DNA from 3 places in the Thiorhodovibrio frisius genome. Region 1 is predicted to be linked to each of the others. Evidence: predicted binding sites of a transcription regulator. Region 1 holds the regulator's gene; each other region holds the start of a gene.

Evidence for each region. Region 1 encodes FliA, which starts transcription of late flagellar genes. Its sites were predicted from a motif close to GCTAAAGTTNNNNNNNNNNCNGCCGATA; they were not measured.
Region 2: the regulator FliA is predicted to act here: its motif matches at 2,464-2,491, upstream of Thiofri_RS02420 (TIGR04255 family protein).
Region 3: the regulator FliA is predicted to act here: its motif matches at 2,098-2,125, upstream of Thiofri_RS12600 (DUF5610 domain-containing protein).

The regions. Positions count from the first base shown of each region.
Region 1 covers NZ_CP121471.1:4,987,395-4,991,986, reverse strand. Annotated here, with positions in the region: gene Thiofri_RS22755 (chemotaxis protein CheA) at 1-1,122, opposite strand, end outside; gene Thiofri_RS22750 (protein phosphatase CheZ) at 1,192-1,986, opposite strand; gene cheY (chemotaxis response regulator CheY) at 2,047-2,433, opposite strand; gene Thiofri_RS22740 (RNA polymerase sigma factor FliA) at 2,499-3,251, opposite strand; gene Thiofri_RS22735 (MinD/ParA family protein) at 3,425-4,249, opposite strand; gene flhF (flagellar biosynthesis protein FlhF) at 4,236-4,592, opposite strand, start outside.
Region 2 covers NZ_CP121471.1:462,952-467,543, forward strand. Annotated here, with positions in the region: gene Thiofri_RS02410 (transposase) at 1-1,110, opposite strand, end outside; gene Thiofri_RS02415 (CusA/CzcA family heavy metal efflux RND transporter) at 1,269-2,012, shown strand; gene Thiofri_RS02420 (TIGR04255 family protein) at 2,594-3,277, shown strand; gene Thiofri_RS02425 (COG4705 family protein) at 3,824-4,396, opposite strand; gene Thiofri_RS02430 (helix-turn-helix domain-containing protein) at 4,556-4,592, opposite strand, start outside.
Region 3 covers NZ_CP121471.1:2,716,957-2,721,548, reverse strand. Annotated here, with positions in the region: gene guaB (IMP dehydrogenase) at 1-4, opposite strand, end outside; gene Thiofri_RS12610 (hypothetical protein) at 253-1,179, shown strand; gene Thiofri_RS12605 (hypothetical protein) at 1,343-1,927, shown strand; gene Thiofri_RS12600 (DUF5610 domain-containing protein) at 2,282-3,484, shown strand; gene Thiofri_RS12595 (glycogen/starch/alpha-glucan phosphorylase) at 3,721-4,592, opposite strand, start outside.

The sequences.
Region 1 (4,592 bases):
AGTTTGCAGATCGGCCGTGACCAGCGCCAAGGAACCTATGGCCTTGGACACCTCGTCATCGCCCATCTGGGAGCGCAGCATGCTGAGCCGGTTGCGCACCAGCACCAGTTCGCCGACCAGGTTCATGATCTCGTCGAGGCGATGGGTGTCGACGCGCACCGAGGTTTCTACCTGTGCATTGGTTTGGTTGCGCGCGGGTGCTTTGGCAGCCGCCGCACTGTCGCCCGGGGCAGACTTTTGCTCCTCGGCTGGCTTGACGGGCGCTGGCGTCGGTTCTGGTTTAGGCTCTGGCTTTGGTTCAGCTTTGGGCGGGGGTGCCGGCTCGGATGCGGATGGCGCGGATGCGGATGGCGTTTCCGCCGGCTTCTCGGGCTCTTTAGCGGGCGGGGGCGCCTCGACCGGCTTGGGCGCTCCACCGGAACCGTGTAATTGATCGAGCAGTGCCTCGAATTCGTCGTCCGAAATCTCATCGCTGTTGCCGGGTGCGGCCACCGGAGCAGGCGTTTCGGCAGCGGGTGCGGTTGCCTCAGGCGTCGCCTCGCTGCCGGGCTCACCACTGATGGCGGCCAGCAGGTTGTCGTACTCCGCGTCTGTGACCTCACCCGTGTTACCAGCGGCCTCGGCCTTTGTGGCTGTTTGCCTAGTGGGTTCGGGGGTGGGTTCGGGGGCAGGTTCGGGGTCTGCTTCCGGTTCCGGAGTTGGCGCTGTCGCGGCTGCGGGCGGGCTGGCATTGCCCGGCACGGCAAGTGTGTCGAGATCGGTGAGCAAGGCCGCAGGCGGCGGCTCGGGGTCCTGCCCGGACTTGATGTCGTTGAACATGACGTTCAATACATCAAGCACGCGCAGGATGGAGTCCATCAAAAAGCCGTCAATGCGCTTTTCGCCGTTGCGCAGCAGATTAAAAATATCCTCGGCACGATGGCAGACCGACACCATGGGATCGAGGCTAAGAAACCCCGCACCCCCTTTGATGGTGTGAAAACTGCGAAAAACGGCGTTGAGCAGCTCCTTGTTGTCGGGATCCTGCTCTAGGTCGATCAACTGCTCGTTGAGACCCTCAAGCAGCTCGCCGGCTTCGACAAGAAAATCCTGGAGAATTTCGTCATTCGGGTCGATGGCCATGACCATTACTCTTGCTGGTGAAGCTCATGCAGGCTAGCGGTTTCAAGCGGCATCCGGCTGAACGCAGGCTCAGAATCCGAGGCTCGAGAGCAGGGCATCGACATCGTCCTGACTGGCAACCACGTCGGCTTCTGTATCTTTGGTGTTGGGCACGGCAGGCCCTTGCGCCGCTAGCTGGTCGTCAGCGGTTTTGGCGCTTGCGGCACTCTTGGCACTTGCGGCAGCGTCTGCCGACTGGATTTTCTCCGGCTCCAGGCGCTCGCCGGAGAGTCGCACCAGTCCGACCAGGCTATCCTCGACCTCCTGCACCAGGCGGATGACACGGGCGATAATCTGGCCGGTCAGATCCTGAAAATCTTGCGCCATCATGATCTCTGACATCAGATGGCCCATGCGCTTGGTTTCATCGGTGGCGTCGCGCAGGAATTCATCAAGCTCTAAAGTGAGTTCGCGAAATTGGGTCACGTCGAGTTCGCGACCGCGGAACTTGGCCCAGCTCTCGGCAAAGCGCGCCGATTTCGCGTGCAGTGCCTCGGCAATGGGCAGGCCTTCTTCGACGGCATTCAGGGTGCGGTGCGTTGCCTGTTCGGTCATGGTGATGACGTGATTCAGGCGCTCCTTGGCATCCGGAAAATCGGCGCGCGTCAGCTCAAGCAGCCGCGAGTCGTCGCGGAAGCTGCGCAGGGTGTCATGGAGTTCGCGCGTCAGACGCCCGAGTTCCTCGAACAACTCGCGTTCATAGGGCGCGCCCAAGCGCTGAATGGTCAGACCTGCCGCGTCGATTTGCCCCGATTCGAGCTGTTCGATTAGCAACCGCGCCAGTTCAAGCTGTAGCGTCTGCTCTGCATCTTGTTGTGTTGACATAGATTGATTGTCTCACGTCGGCACGACCAGTGACACCAAGGCGCCCGCGTGGCGCGACGATCAGCCTTTGAGCCGTTCGAAGATTTTTTCGATCTTTTCTTTCAGCGTTTCGGCCGTGAAGGGCTTGACGATATAACCGTTTACGCCAGCCTGGGCCGCCTCCATGATCTGCTCGCGCTTGGCCTCGGCCGTCACCATCAGTACCGGCAATTCTTTGAGCCGTTCGTCGGCGCGAATCGCCTTGAGGAGTTCAATGCCCTGCATGATCGGCATGTTCCAGTCAGTGACCAGAAAGTCGAAATCCCCGTTTTTCAACATGGGTAGCGCAGTGCTGCCGTCGTCGGCCTCCATGGTGTTGTTGAATCCCAGCTCGCGCAAAAGATTTTTAATGATACGCCGCATCGTGGAGAAGTCATCCACGATGAGAATTTTCATGCCTTTGTCCACTTTCAGCTCCCTATCAGCCCAGTTAGCGATCAGAACCGCGACTTAAAAAATCGTTGTGCGCAAGCTTAGGTCTCAGTGCCTGAGCCGATCCACTCCTGCAGACGCGCCCGCAGCCGGTGAACGGATTGACTCCGGATCTGGCACACGCGGGACTCGGTAATCCCCATCACGGCGCCTATCTCGCGCAAATTCAGCTCTTCATTGTAGTAGAGCGCCAGCACCAGCCGTTCCTTTTCTGGCAGACTTTCCAGAGCCTTAGCCAGCGCCTCGCGAAAGTCGTCGCGCTCGAGTGCCTCGACCGGGGTCGAACCATCGGCCGGCAGTAGTCGATCCGGATCGCGATCCTGACCGAAAAGCTCATCAAGCCCAAGCAAATGCACGCCGGCGTTGTCTTGCAGCATGGCATGGAAGTCATTGAGACTGACATCAAGCTCAGCTGCGATTTCTCGGTCGCGCGCGCCGCGCCCCTCGCGCGCCTCGATTGTCTGAATGGCCTCGGCAATCCGGCGACTGTTGCGATGTACCGAACGCGGTGCCCAGTCCGAGCGGCGCAGTTCGTCGATCATGGCACCGCGAATCCGAATACCGGCGTAGGTGGCAAAGGTGGCTCCCTGCCCACCCTGAAACTGACGCGCCGCTTCAATCAGGCCAATCATACCTGATTGAATCAGATCGTCGACCTGCACGGACGCCGGCAACCGCGCCATCAGGTGGTGCGCAATGCGCCGCACGAGGTCAATATGTTCGGTAATGAGCTGCTCAGGCGACTGCGCGTCCGCATCGCTTTGATAGCCCTGAAGGGGTCGCTTCGCAGTCATGACGGATGCAAGGTCACGCCTCCCAGTGATCGACTTGATCGAGCGCCAGCCTCAATTATTGTCGCTCGGAACCAAGGTCACAAGCGCAAGGGTAACAGTTAGGCTGACGCTGATGCCTCCCTCCCACTCCGAATGATCAATCGGCTGTTTCACGCTATGGTCGCGCCAGTCACTTATGCCTGTTCAAGCATGCGCTCAACAAAGAAACCAAGGCCGCCGCTTACCCCGCGCGCGGTCTTCCATCCGTCGACGCGCCTTGCCAGCTCGCCAAAGGCGCGCGCCGCAGGGCTGCCAGGATACAGGCTTACCACCGGCACGCGCTTTTGTACCGCGCGGCGCAGATGCTCATCAAGCGGGATGGTCGCAGAGACATCCACCACGACCTCGGGCAAATATTGCGTCAGAACAGCTGAAAGTTTTTGCGCCAGGCGGCGCGCGGCATCGGCGTTCGCCATCATGTTGCAGACCAGATGGAAGCGGCGCAGGCCGTGATCCTGATGCAGCACCTTCATCAGCGCGTAGGCGTCGGTCATGGATGCCGGCTCGTCACAGACCACCACCAGCACCTCCTGTACCGCCTTGCAAAAACTGGTGACGGATTCTTGCAGGCCGGCAGCGGTATCGACGATGAGCACGTCAAGAGGGTCGCGATAGGAGCTGAAGGCACGAATCAGTCCGGCATGCTCGGCCGGGGTCAGGTTAGCCATGGAGGCGATACCCGAGGCCGAGGGGATCAGCAGAATGCCCTCAGGCCCCTCGATCAGGACGTCTTTCAGCTCCTCGACCTCGCCACTGACCAGATGATGCAGGGTGCGCTCGGGGCGCAGGCCAAGCAGCAGATCGGCATTGGCTAGCCCCAGATCGGCATCGAACAACATGACGCGCCGGCCCAGCCGGGCCAGAGACACGGCTAGATTGACCGATACATTGGTTTTGCCAACGCCACCTTTGCCGCTGGCGATGGCGAGAATTTTCAGCCCTGACTCATAGGCCGACATGAGCGCTCTTCCTGAATGGAACCACGGACTCGAGAATCATACCCTGATCCAACGGGCCAAGGCGATCAGCGATGGCGGCCGAGCCCAGCGGGCGGGCCGGCGATTGCTGTGCTGGTGCACGGATGGGAGCGCTGCGCGTCAGCGGTGTTTCGCGCAGTGCCAGGCGCGTCAGGTACAGGGTGTCGATGGCGTGCAAGTGCTCGGCCAGCCCCTGACCGTCGCTATAAAAGGCCAGTCCCAGGCGCTGTTCGAGCAGGACTGACAGGGTCTCGCCGAGCTGCTCGGCCTCGTCGACCTTGGTCAGCACCAGCGCGCTCGGGTCGCTGCCCTGAAAGGCATGCAA
Region 2 (4,592 bases), 890 kb from region 1:
AACCTCGGGAGTCTCGTGCGGCTCATCACTGAGATCCCGCCCATACGCGGTCGCCTCGGCACGCCACGGCGAATTGGGGGCCAGCACCCCATGGTAGCGATGGCGATGACGCCGTGGAGGTGGAATCAGCGCCGCGAGATGGTCGATAAACTCAAGCGGCGTGAGCGTCAACACTGTCGTGCCATCGCGCAGCGGTTTGGGCAACCGATAGATCACCCGTTCGCCATCGATCAGCTCCAGACGTTCAAGGGCAAAGGGCGGGCGTGCACAATAACGCAACAAGCGCTCCAGTCCGGCACGATCTTGGGCAGCGATGCGTACCTCGGCATCAAGGGAAAATCCGCTGTTGTCCCAAGCGAGCATCTCGCGCACATCGTTTGGCTCAATCAACCCGTGGCGGGCAAACCAGCGTAGCACCCGCACGCGTACCCGTTCCGAGATGATAGCGAGATCGTCGGCGGTCAGCTCCGCGGCGGGGTGAAAATGCAGGGATTGTGAGACATCACCCTCCTGCTCAACCGGCTCGAAGACACCGTCGATGACACAACAGTGGCAGTGGACATGACGATTGAGAGACGAGCCAAACCGGTGGATAAAGCTCACCGCGCCAAAGCGCGCCTGGGCATTCGCGGAACTGCTTCTGCGCAAATGCGCCTCAATGACGCGCATGAGAATTTTGAGCACGGCGCTGAGCGCTCGCGGCTCGCGCTCCAGGTACCAGCGTAAGCGCTTGGGTACTGAAAGAACCCACTGGCGCACCGGCAGTGGCGGTATGACATGATCGACCAGATGGGCAGCTGTTTCAGCCATGCGTCGCGCGTTGCACGAAGGACATACCCCGCGCCCCTTGCAGGAGAACGCCACGAGAAAGTCATGACCACAGTCAGGGCAGCGTGCACGAGCAAAACCGAAGGCGAGAATGCCGCACTCCAGGTAGCGGCGAAACTCCCGCTCGACATAAGTCGGCACGCGCGGCGCGCCCCAATCCTCCTCTCTCGCGAGAGCGAGAAAAGACTCCAGATGCTGTTGCACGATCTGGTAGAGCGCGGTGTGCTCCGGACAGCGGCGACGATAGGCCACCATCGGGCGGTGTGATGCGGCGACGGCCATGATGGAGTGCTGGTGGAGCCACAGCAATGAACTGTATAAAAATACAGTATAGTCGTCATGCGAGGGTATTGGCGGGTGGGCGAGAAACACCGTCAGCCCCGACCAAAGGGTGAGCAGGCTGGTGAGAACCTTCTCGCGCCGAGTCCGACGGCGCGCCCATGCTGAAAAGCGAGAACGCGCGCCTGAACGGCTGGACCTTCGTCGACATCCGCGGCCGCGACCTCGGGCGCTGGATCGCGGAGGCCAAGCAGGTGGTGGCCGAGCAGGTTGCGCTGCCGCCCGGTTATTCGCTCACCTGGTCAGGCCAGTACGAGTACATGCAACGCGCCCAGGAGCGCCTGACCATGGTGGTGCCGCTGACGCTGCTGATCATCTTCGTGCTGCTGTATCTGACCTTTGGCCGCGTATCAGAGGCGCTGTTAGTGATGCTGTCGCTTCCCTTCGCGCTGGTCGGTGGCCTGTGGTTGATCCATCTGCTCGACTACAACCTGTCGATTGCCGTCGCCGTCGGCTTCATCGCGCTCGCCGGCGTGGCGGTCGAGTTCGGCGTCATCATGCTGGTCTACCTCGACAACGCCCTGGCCGACGCCCGCCGCGCCGGAACTCTGGCGAGCGAGCAAGACCTGAAAGCCGCCATCGAGGAAGGCGCGGTGCTGCGCATTCGCCCCAAAGCCATGACGGTCGCGACCATCTTTGCGGGCCTGCTCCCCATCATGCTGCAAGGCGGGGTTGGCTCCGAGGTCATGCGCCCCATTGCCGCCCCCATGGTCGGCGGCATGGTCACCGCGCCGCTGTTGAGTCTGTTCGTGCTGCCGGCGATCTATTTGCTCTGGCGGCGGAATACAGGACAGCTTATGAGCACCGATAGTGTTCCACATGTCATCGCCGACCTGAAAATCTAAGCCTCTAGCCGACGTGAACATGTCGCTAAGAGTTTCTTCTCTGATCGCCCGTGACGCGGAGGCTGAACGCCGCCGCAGGCTGTTAGCGGTGCCGAAGAACGCGCTTTCTAGAGCGCTCGCTCTTGGTTAAGATCTCGCCTCCGTTCCTAGCGGCTGCGATGTCGGCTTTGGGTCGGCAACCTTCCCCGAGACTTAGGTTGGACCGCTCGCGATGTTTCCGCATCTTTGGCGCCACCTTCTCGGGTCGCTTCCCGGCCAGAACCGAACATTGACCAGGGAGGGCACCGGTGCCAGGATTCGACCAGACGGCCGAGGCAGAGCAACCTTTGCGGCCGCCGTTTGTTGCCGAACCCATGCAAGGATCCAACTGATCCTTGTCGCTCGGCAGATACCTCGCGTTTCGCGGGATAACAGGCCTTGCGTGGTGTTATCCGGAAACCATGCAATCACTGGTTAGGTTGCTTGCATGCCCCTCGATATGATGTATATATTATGGTTTTAAACGTGGTGGAAGAACAAGTCAAAATATGTTATTTTACAAAAGCATAAATCCCCTCAACATATTTACTTAGTAAAAAAAGATGGCCAATACACTTCCAAAGCGACTTCGCAAAGAACCATTATTAGACGCACTTTTTGAGTGTCGTTTTAATGCGCATTTTCCCGTGTCGAATATACTTCCTGGAATTTTGTTTTCGGAATTTGAAGGGGAAAAACAATTAGAACGACTTCCGCAGTCCGAAATACCTGAAGTAATACGGAAAAGCGATCCAAATCTACAATATGTTCCCCTCGTCCGCATTCGCTTTCAGAATTATAGCTTTTTGGTCGGTGATCGCAGTGTGGCCGTTGCCTGCCATTTGCCATACAAAGGATGGGATGATTTCAAGGCAACAATCATTAAATTGATTGGGGTGTTAAAGAAAAGCGGATTAGTTGATAAGGTTCTACGTTATTCCACCAAATATGTTGATCTTATTCATTCTAATGATCCTGCCGATCAAGTCGGCTTGGCTAATTTATCGCTGAGAATTGGCAGCCATAACTTAACTAATGAGTCATACCAAGTTCGGATGGAAATTCCCGTTGAAGGGTTCATTAATGTCATCCAGATTATTTCTGGAACGAAAGTAGGTTTTTACCTATTTCTTTTTAAGTTATCAATACATTTTGGAGATTTCATGAGAACGTATTTAGGGATTATGAGCAGCTACAGACAACCTAACTCAACGCTCCAGCGGACTCCGCTAACGATTCGCCGCTGAGCTCTGCGTTATACGGTGCTCGTATTAAGTCCGATTTCGCACGTTATGTAAAGCTTTACATAAGGGTCGGAAGCCGCCCTAGGACTGAGGTCGAACCGCTTGCGAATTTTCCGCATTTTTGACACCACCTTCTTGCAGCACTGATCGGCCACCTTCAGTCACTGGACTCTCGGTTAGGAGCGTCTGCTCAATTCGACAAACCGGAAATGGAATCCTGATGAATCCAAGCGGGTGACGCATTTTCTCAATGGATACCGGTTGAGGGAGCGAACGCTGGGCGCCGGGGCAACAGCCGGTGAGATGACCTAGGCGGCTGGCCTGGGATCTCGGAGGCAACTTGGCCGTTGTTCGTCAGGCGCAGGTGCGCTTCGGGCGGCAGCAACTCCTTACCTGTAACGAGAAGACTGCCAGCAGTCGGCCCATCGCCAGGGAAGAGCCGCCGCCAGTCCCGGTCTGGGCGGCCGATTGAGCCTGCTCGATCAGGTGCCTTTGCCTGGGCTGACTTTCCGCAATTGCCCGGGGGCACAAGTGATCAGGAGCACTTGCTCAGTGCGCCTTCGTAGCCGCGCGATGCTTAAACAGCAGCAGACAGGCCACGATGAAGATGACCAGCGCCAAGGATGCAGGGTAGCGGCTCAAGTCGAGTCCGCCGGCGGCCACTGGCTTGTCGAGCAGGTCGCCGAGCACGGCTCCCAGCGGCCGGGTCAGGATGAAGGCCAACCAGAACAGCAAGGTCCGTGAGATTTTGGTCTTGTAATACGCCAGTGCTAAGAACGCCAGCATGGCGCCGAAGATGAGTGCGCCGCCTTCATAGCCGAGGCCGGCGGTGTCTGCGGTCCAATCACCCAGGGCCGTGCCCAAGGTCTGGGAAAACATGATGGTCGTCCAATAGAGCCAGGGGTGAAATCTCTTGGCCTGTTGTTGGTCGGTGGTTGGCGCCGTTGCCGAAGCGCCCAGGTGCAGCCAGCGCTCGGGGATGCCACCGTAGGCCGTCAGAAAGATCCACTCGGCCGCGATTCCACGGCCACGGACCTTCTTAAGCAAGTCCAGCGCGTTGCCGTCCGGCAGGTTCATGTCCGACAGCACCACCAGCGGCTCCAGGTTACCCTCCAGCAGCAAGCGCTCCGCCTCGCTCGAGAGGTCAGGTTTACCCGGATGCCATTTTCAGGGCGAAACTGAACCGCCCAGCTGTCTTTGTGCACTAGCGTGCAGATAGCGGCCTTGATGTATGAGCCGACGGCCGCGCCTATTGATGTCGCGCACCGCCACCTGGCAGTGTCAGTGCAATGCCGCGAGCGCTGCCTCGGGAGCTTTG
Region 3 (4,592 bases), 2.3 Mb from region 1:
GCATCAGATATAAACTCCGGGTCGGAAACTAGCGATTAGGACGCATCATAGGAATTCGCCGCCAAGGGGTAAACTCCCGCAGCAAGAAAAAAGAGTATCCTAGCCCCCAGAGCAGAAAAGCGCATTGACATGTGCGGCAGCCAGTGCCTCTTTCCCGGGCTTTGCCCGCGGTTTCTGCCAGTTATTGGTTGCAATTTTGTATCTAAGGTCAGCACCACCGGATTACCTGTTTGACAAGGGCACCAGTTAACCATGAACAGCCATCGGTCATGTTTCCAGCGGCTGCGGCCGGGCTTTTTATTGCTGACATCGGCAATTTTCGTGGTACTGACGCTGAGCGCCTGCGGCCATGTGCCGCGATCACCCGAAGCGCCAGACCGGAGTGCCGCGCAGCCCTCTACCGAAGCGGATTTGTTGGCGGCGTCGGCCCCTGCGGATCGGCAAGCCAAAGGCGGTGCCTCGGCCTGGCGCTATGGCCAGAAGGGTGACACCCTGGCCGTCTTCCCGCCACTCTCTGCCGCCCAGGGCCTGAGCCTTGGCGGTGCACATCGACCTGCTTCGGTCTACACTTATGTTCTTTACGGCATCGGCGATGGGAAGTCTTCCCAGGCAACCCGGCCCTGGCGCCACACAGAATTTGAACTCCTGCGCCTGATTGACACCTATGTGCTAAGTGCAGGGGCGCTGGGTACAGAGGAACCAGAAAAAAAAGGCTCAGTGCCAACGCGGCATGAATTCTTTGTACCTGTCTACGACGGGCTCGGCACCCTGCCGCTTTCTGAGCGCAGCGCGCCCGACTTGGCCGATGCGGCGCGCCAGGCGCTGGCACAGCGCCTTGATGCGCGTCGCTATGCAGTACTAGCTAGCCAGTTGCGCACGGCACCGGGTCCCTTTTTGATCTCGCGCACCACCTCCGATCTGGTGCCAGACCAGGAAAATGGTGCGTTGTTGCTCGCCGATCTGAGCAAGATCGGCCCCGAACACCTCTATCGGGTGGTGGATACTTATGATCGCCCGGTGTCGGCGTCGGCAGCCGGTACCGATGCTGCCCTGTCTGAGCTGCGCCAACGCCTGGCGCGCTTGGAGTCACCGCTTGGTGGTGTGGGCGAGAATCAATGGGTTCAGCTGATCGAGGCATCCGCTGTGCGACCGGCTGATGGGGCCATGAATGGCGGTTAGTGGGCCTTTGGCGGCAACCCGAACCTGAAATCATACCTGGCGTACGTGGACTTTCGGCTTGTTTCAGACCGGGCTGCGGTCACGGACGACGCCGAGCCTCTCGGAGCGCTAGGCGGCCCGAAACAGAAAACGCATTTGCTACAGCGACAAAAGGGAGCATTCAATGTTTGGCCACCGTCTGGGCAGTTTGTTTCGGTTTTTGATTGGTACCCTGGTGCTTCAGGGCGCGACGGTTCTGGTCACCTATACTGCGCTGCAAACCGACATTGCAATGACCTGGCCGTTGTTCGTCGCGCTGGGGGCGAGTTCCGGCGTTTTGGTGACCCTGTGGTTCGAGTCTATTGCTGGCCGCGTGAGTGACAAGGCGCTGTCGCGCGCGCAGCAGCGCCATTCGCGCGAGCGCGAGAAAATTCGTGTCGAGGCCGAGCGCCAGCGCGCCAAACAGACAGTTAAGCAGACCAAAATGAAGGGCAACGCCGGCATAAAACTGCGCACCGGGATTGCGGTTGGCGGTATGGCGGGCGTTGGCGTTGCCATGATGGTGGCCCAGTTCATGACCGTCGGGCTCTTGACCGTTGCGACCGCTGGCGGTGCGGCTCTTGGCTACGGGGTGCGGGTGCGACAGGAACGCCGCCTGCGCAGCCGACTCGAAGACAATCAGAACCTGCTGCTGTCGGAGCCCCAGGACAGGCTGCTGGCGCTGGAAGAGCAGCCCAGTAAGCGCTCGCGCCGCAAGAAACTGAGCTGATCAATCGGCCTAATCGATTGTTTTGGTCGATTGCTCTGGTCGACTGGCTTGATCGGCCAGTTCGTTAGTGCGGCCTGATTGCCTGGCCAGCTTGCGTGGCCTGGTTGCCAGTTTGGCTGGCTGCCGTGTCTTGCAGCAGGCGCGAAAAGGCGCCGTTCGAGACCAAAGTATCTCAAGTCAGCGGATTCCCAGTCGTTACCTATGTCATGAACAAATGGCCGGTCTGGGCATATCAGCCGCCGGCGGCTCTTTAGTGATGGCCGATCCCAACGCAGACAAAGGTTGCGGACTGGTCACTAATGATCGGCTAAAGCCGCGGAGTCGATAGTGTTTTCCTTCGATCCATCTACCAGCATGACGAACCCTCTGATGCAAGGCCAGTTTAACCCTGGTCGGGCTCAGGATTCCGCCGTTGACGGCGCCCAGAGACGTGACGAGGCCTATCGTGCGCAGTCCGGCGGTCCCGCCGGGGCGGCCATGGCGAAGCTTCAGGAAAACCTGATGAACCGCTTGGTCGAGCAAATTCCCGGCGTTGAGGTCGCGGACCTCCAAAAACGTAATCCGGCGGACTTCTCCCCGGAGGCCATTGCCGACCGGATCAGCTCCTTTGTCGGCAGAGGGTTGGAGAATGCGCGCACCCAGGGCCGCAGCGACAAGGAAGTGCAATCGCTGTTCGATAGCGCTGTGCGCGGCATGGAGCAGGGCCTGGCGGAAGCCAAGGATATCCTCTCGGGGCTGAAAATGCTCCAGGGCGGGGTGGCTGAGCAGGTTGACGAGACCGCCCAGCGCACGCGCGATGCCTTGGCGGAGCTTGACCCTAGCCGTCGGCGTGAGCAACTCGAGGTGAGTAGCGGAGGCAGCGCCGCGCTGTCCATGGCTGAGCGGTATTCGAGTGCGTCCTCGTTTGAAATGCAGGTGCGCACTCAGGATGGCGATCAGATCACCTTGAAATTTGGTCAGAGCAGCGAATTTTCTTCCAGCGCCGCCGCCTATGCGGATAGTAACGGCAATCGTGCTGCGGCCTTCTCGATGAGTCGCAGCGAGCAGGTCGGGTACTCCTTCAGCTTTGAGGGAGGGAACCTTAGCCAGGATGAAATGACCGCGATGAGCGATTTGGTGCGCGATGTTGGTCAGATGGCCGATGATTTCTTTGGCGGCGACATACAAAAGGCTTTTGATCAAGCCGGTGGCTTGAGCTTTGACGGTTCTCAGATTGCCGCCTTCGAGCTCAATATGAGCCAGTCGCAGCAATATACCGCGGCTAAAGCCTATCGCCAGACCCAGCAGATTGAGGCTCCGGCGGAAGAGCAGCGGCCCGGAATGCGCCTCGGCCAGTTGATGAACGAGATGCGTGATCGCTTCAGTCAGTCAATGCTGGATTTCCTCGACAACCCAGAAGAAGCCGGCGCTGGCATCATGCGCGGATTGGTGGAGCAGGACACACGCATGCGGGATGCGCCCCCTGAAAGCCGCCAGCGGATGCAGGCAAATCTTAGTGATCTGCTAAGCAACTTCAGCCAGCCGCAGGTCGAGCAGCCGGCTAATCCTGCCGCTTAGGGGGTGAATACCGAAACTCTTTGACATTCCGGCTCGTTCCGGGCCGGGTGACGCCCACGGGGGACGCCGTGAATACCTCTCCCTGTAGGCTTCCCGGCGGCGTCCCTGATCCGATCAAGGCCCGCCGAGACCCCCGTGGCCGTCACCCGACCCAAAACCGAAAATCCGTTTGCGATTGGTATAGCTAGCGGCGAAGTGATTCGCCTCGATCAAACAGGCGGCGAATTGACTCGCCCCTACAAACTTACCGGCTCCGCCTCCACCTGCCAGATTCGCTCGGCATATTGCTGAATCGCGCGGTCGGAGGAGAACTTGCCAATGCGCGCCACATTCAGCATCGACTTCCGCGTCCAGCCTTGCCTGTCCTGATAGGCTTCGGACACCTGCTGCTGGCAGTCGAAATAGGCGCGAAAGTCCGCCAGCACCATGAAAGGATCGTGGTACATCAGGTTCTCCACCAGCGGCTGAAACAGTCCGGCATCTCCGTGCGAGAACAAGCCTGAGGCGATGAGATCAAGCAGGGACTTGATCTGTGCATCCGTGCTATAAATCTGATAGGGATCATAGCCCTCGGCCTGGCGCTGCGCTACCTGATCCGCCGCCATGCCGAACAAAAAGAAATTCTCCGCGCCCACTTCCTCACGGATCTCGACATTGGCACCATCCAGGGTGCCGATGGTTAGCGCGCCATTCATGGAGAATTTCATGTTGCCGGTGCCGGATGCTTCCTTGCCAGCTAAGGAAATCTGCTCGGATAGATCCGCCGCCGGATACAGCCGCTGACCGCGTTTGACGTTAAAGTCCGGCATGAAGATGACCCTCAGGGTGCCATTCACCGCCGGATCATGGTTGATCACCTCACCCACGGCATTGATCAGCTTGATGATCAGCTTGGCCATGTAGTAGCCGGGTGCCGCCTTGCCCCCAAAGATAAAGGTGCGCGGGACCATGCCGTCCGTGCCCTGGTTCTTGATCTGCTCATAGAGCGCCAGGATGTGCAGCAGATTCAGATGCTGACGCTTGTACTCATGGATGCGCTTGGCCTGGATGTCAAACAGGCTGGTGGGATCGGGCGCGACGCCGGTTTGCTGCCCGAGCCAGTTGGACA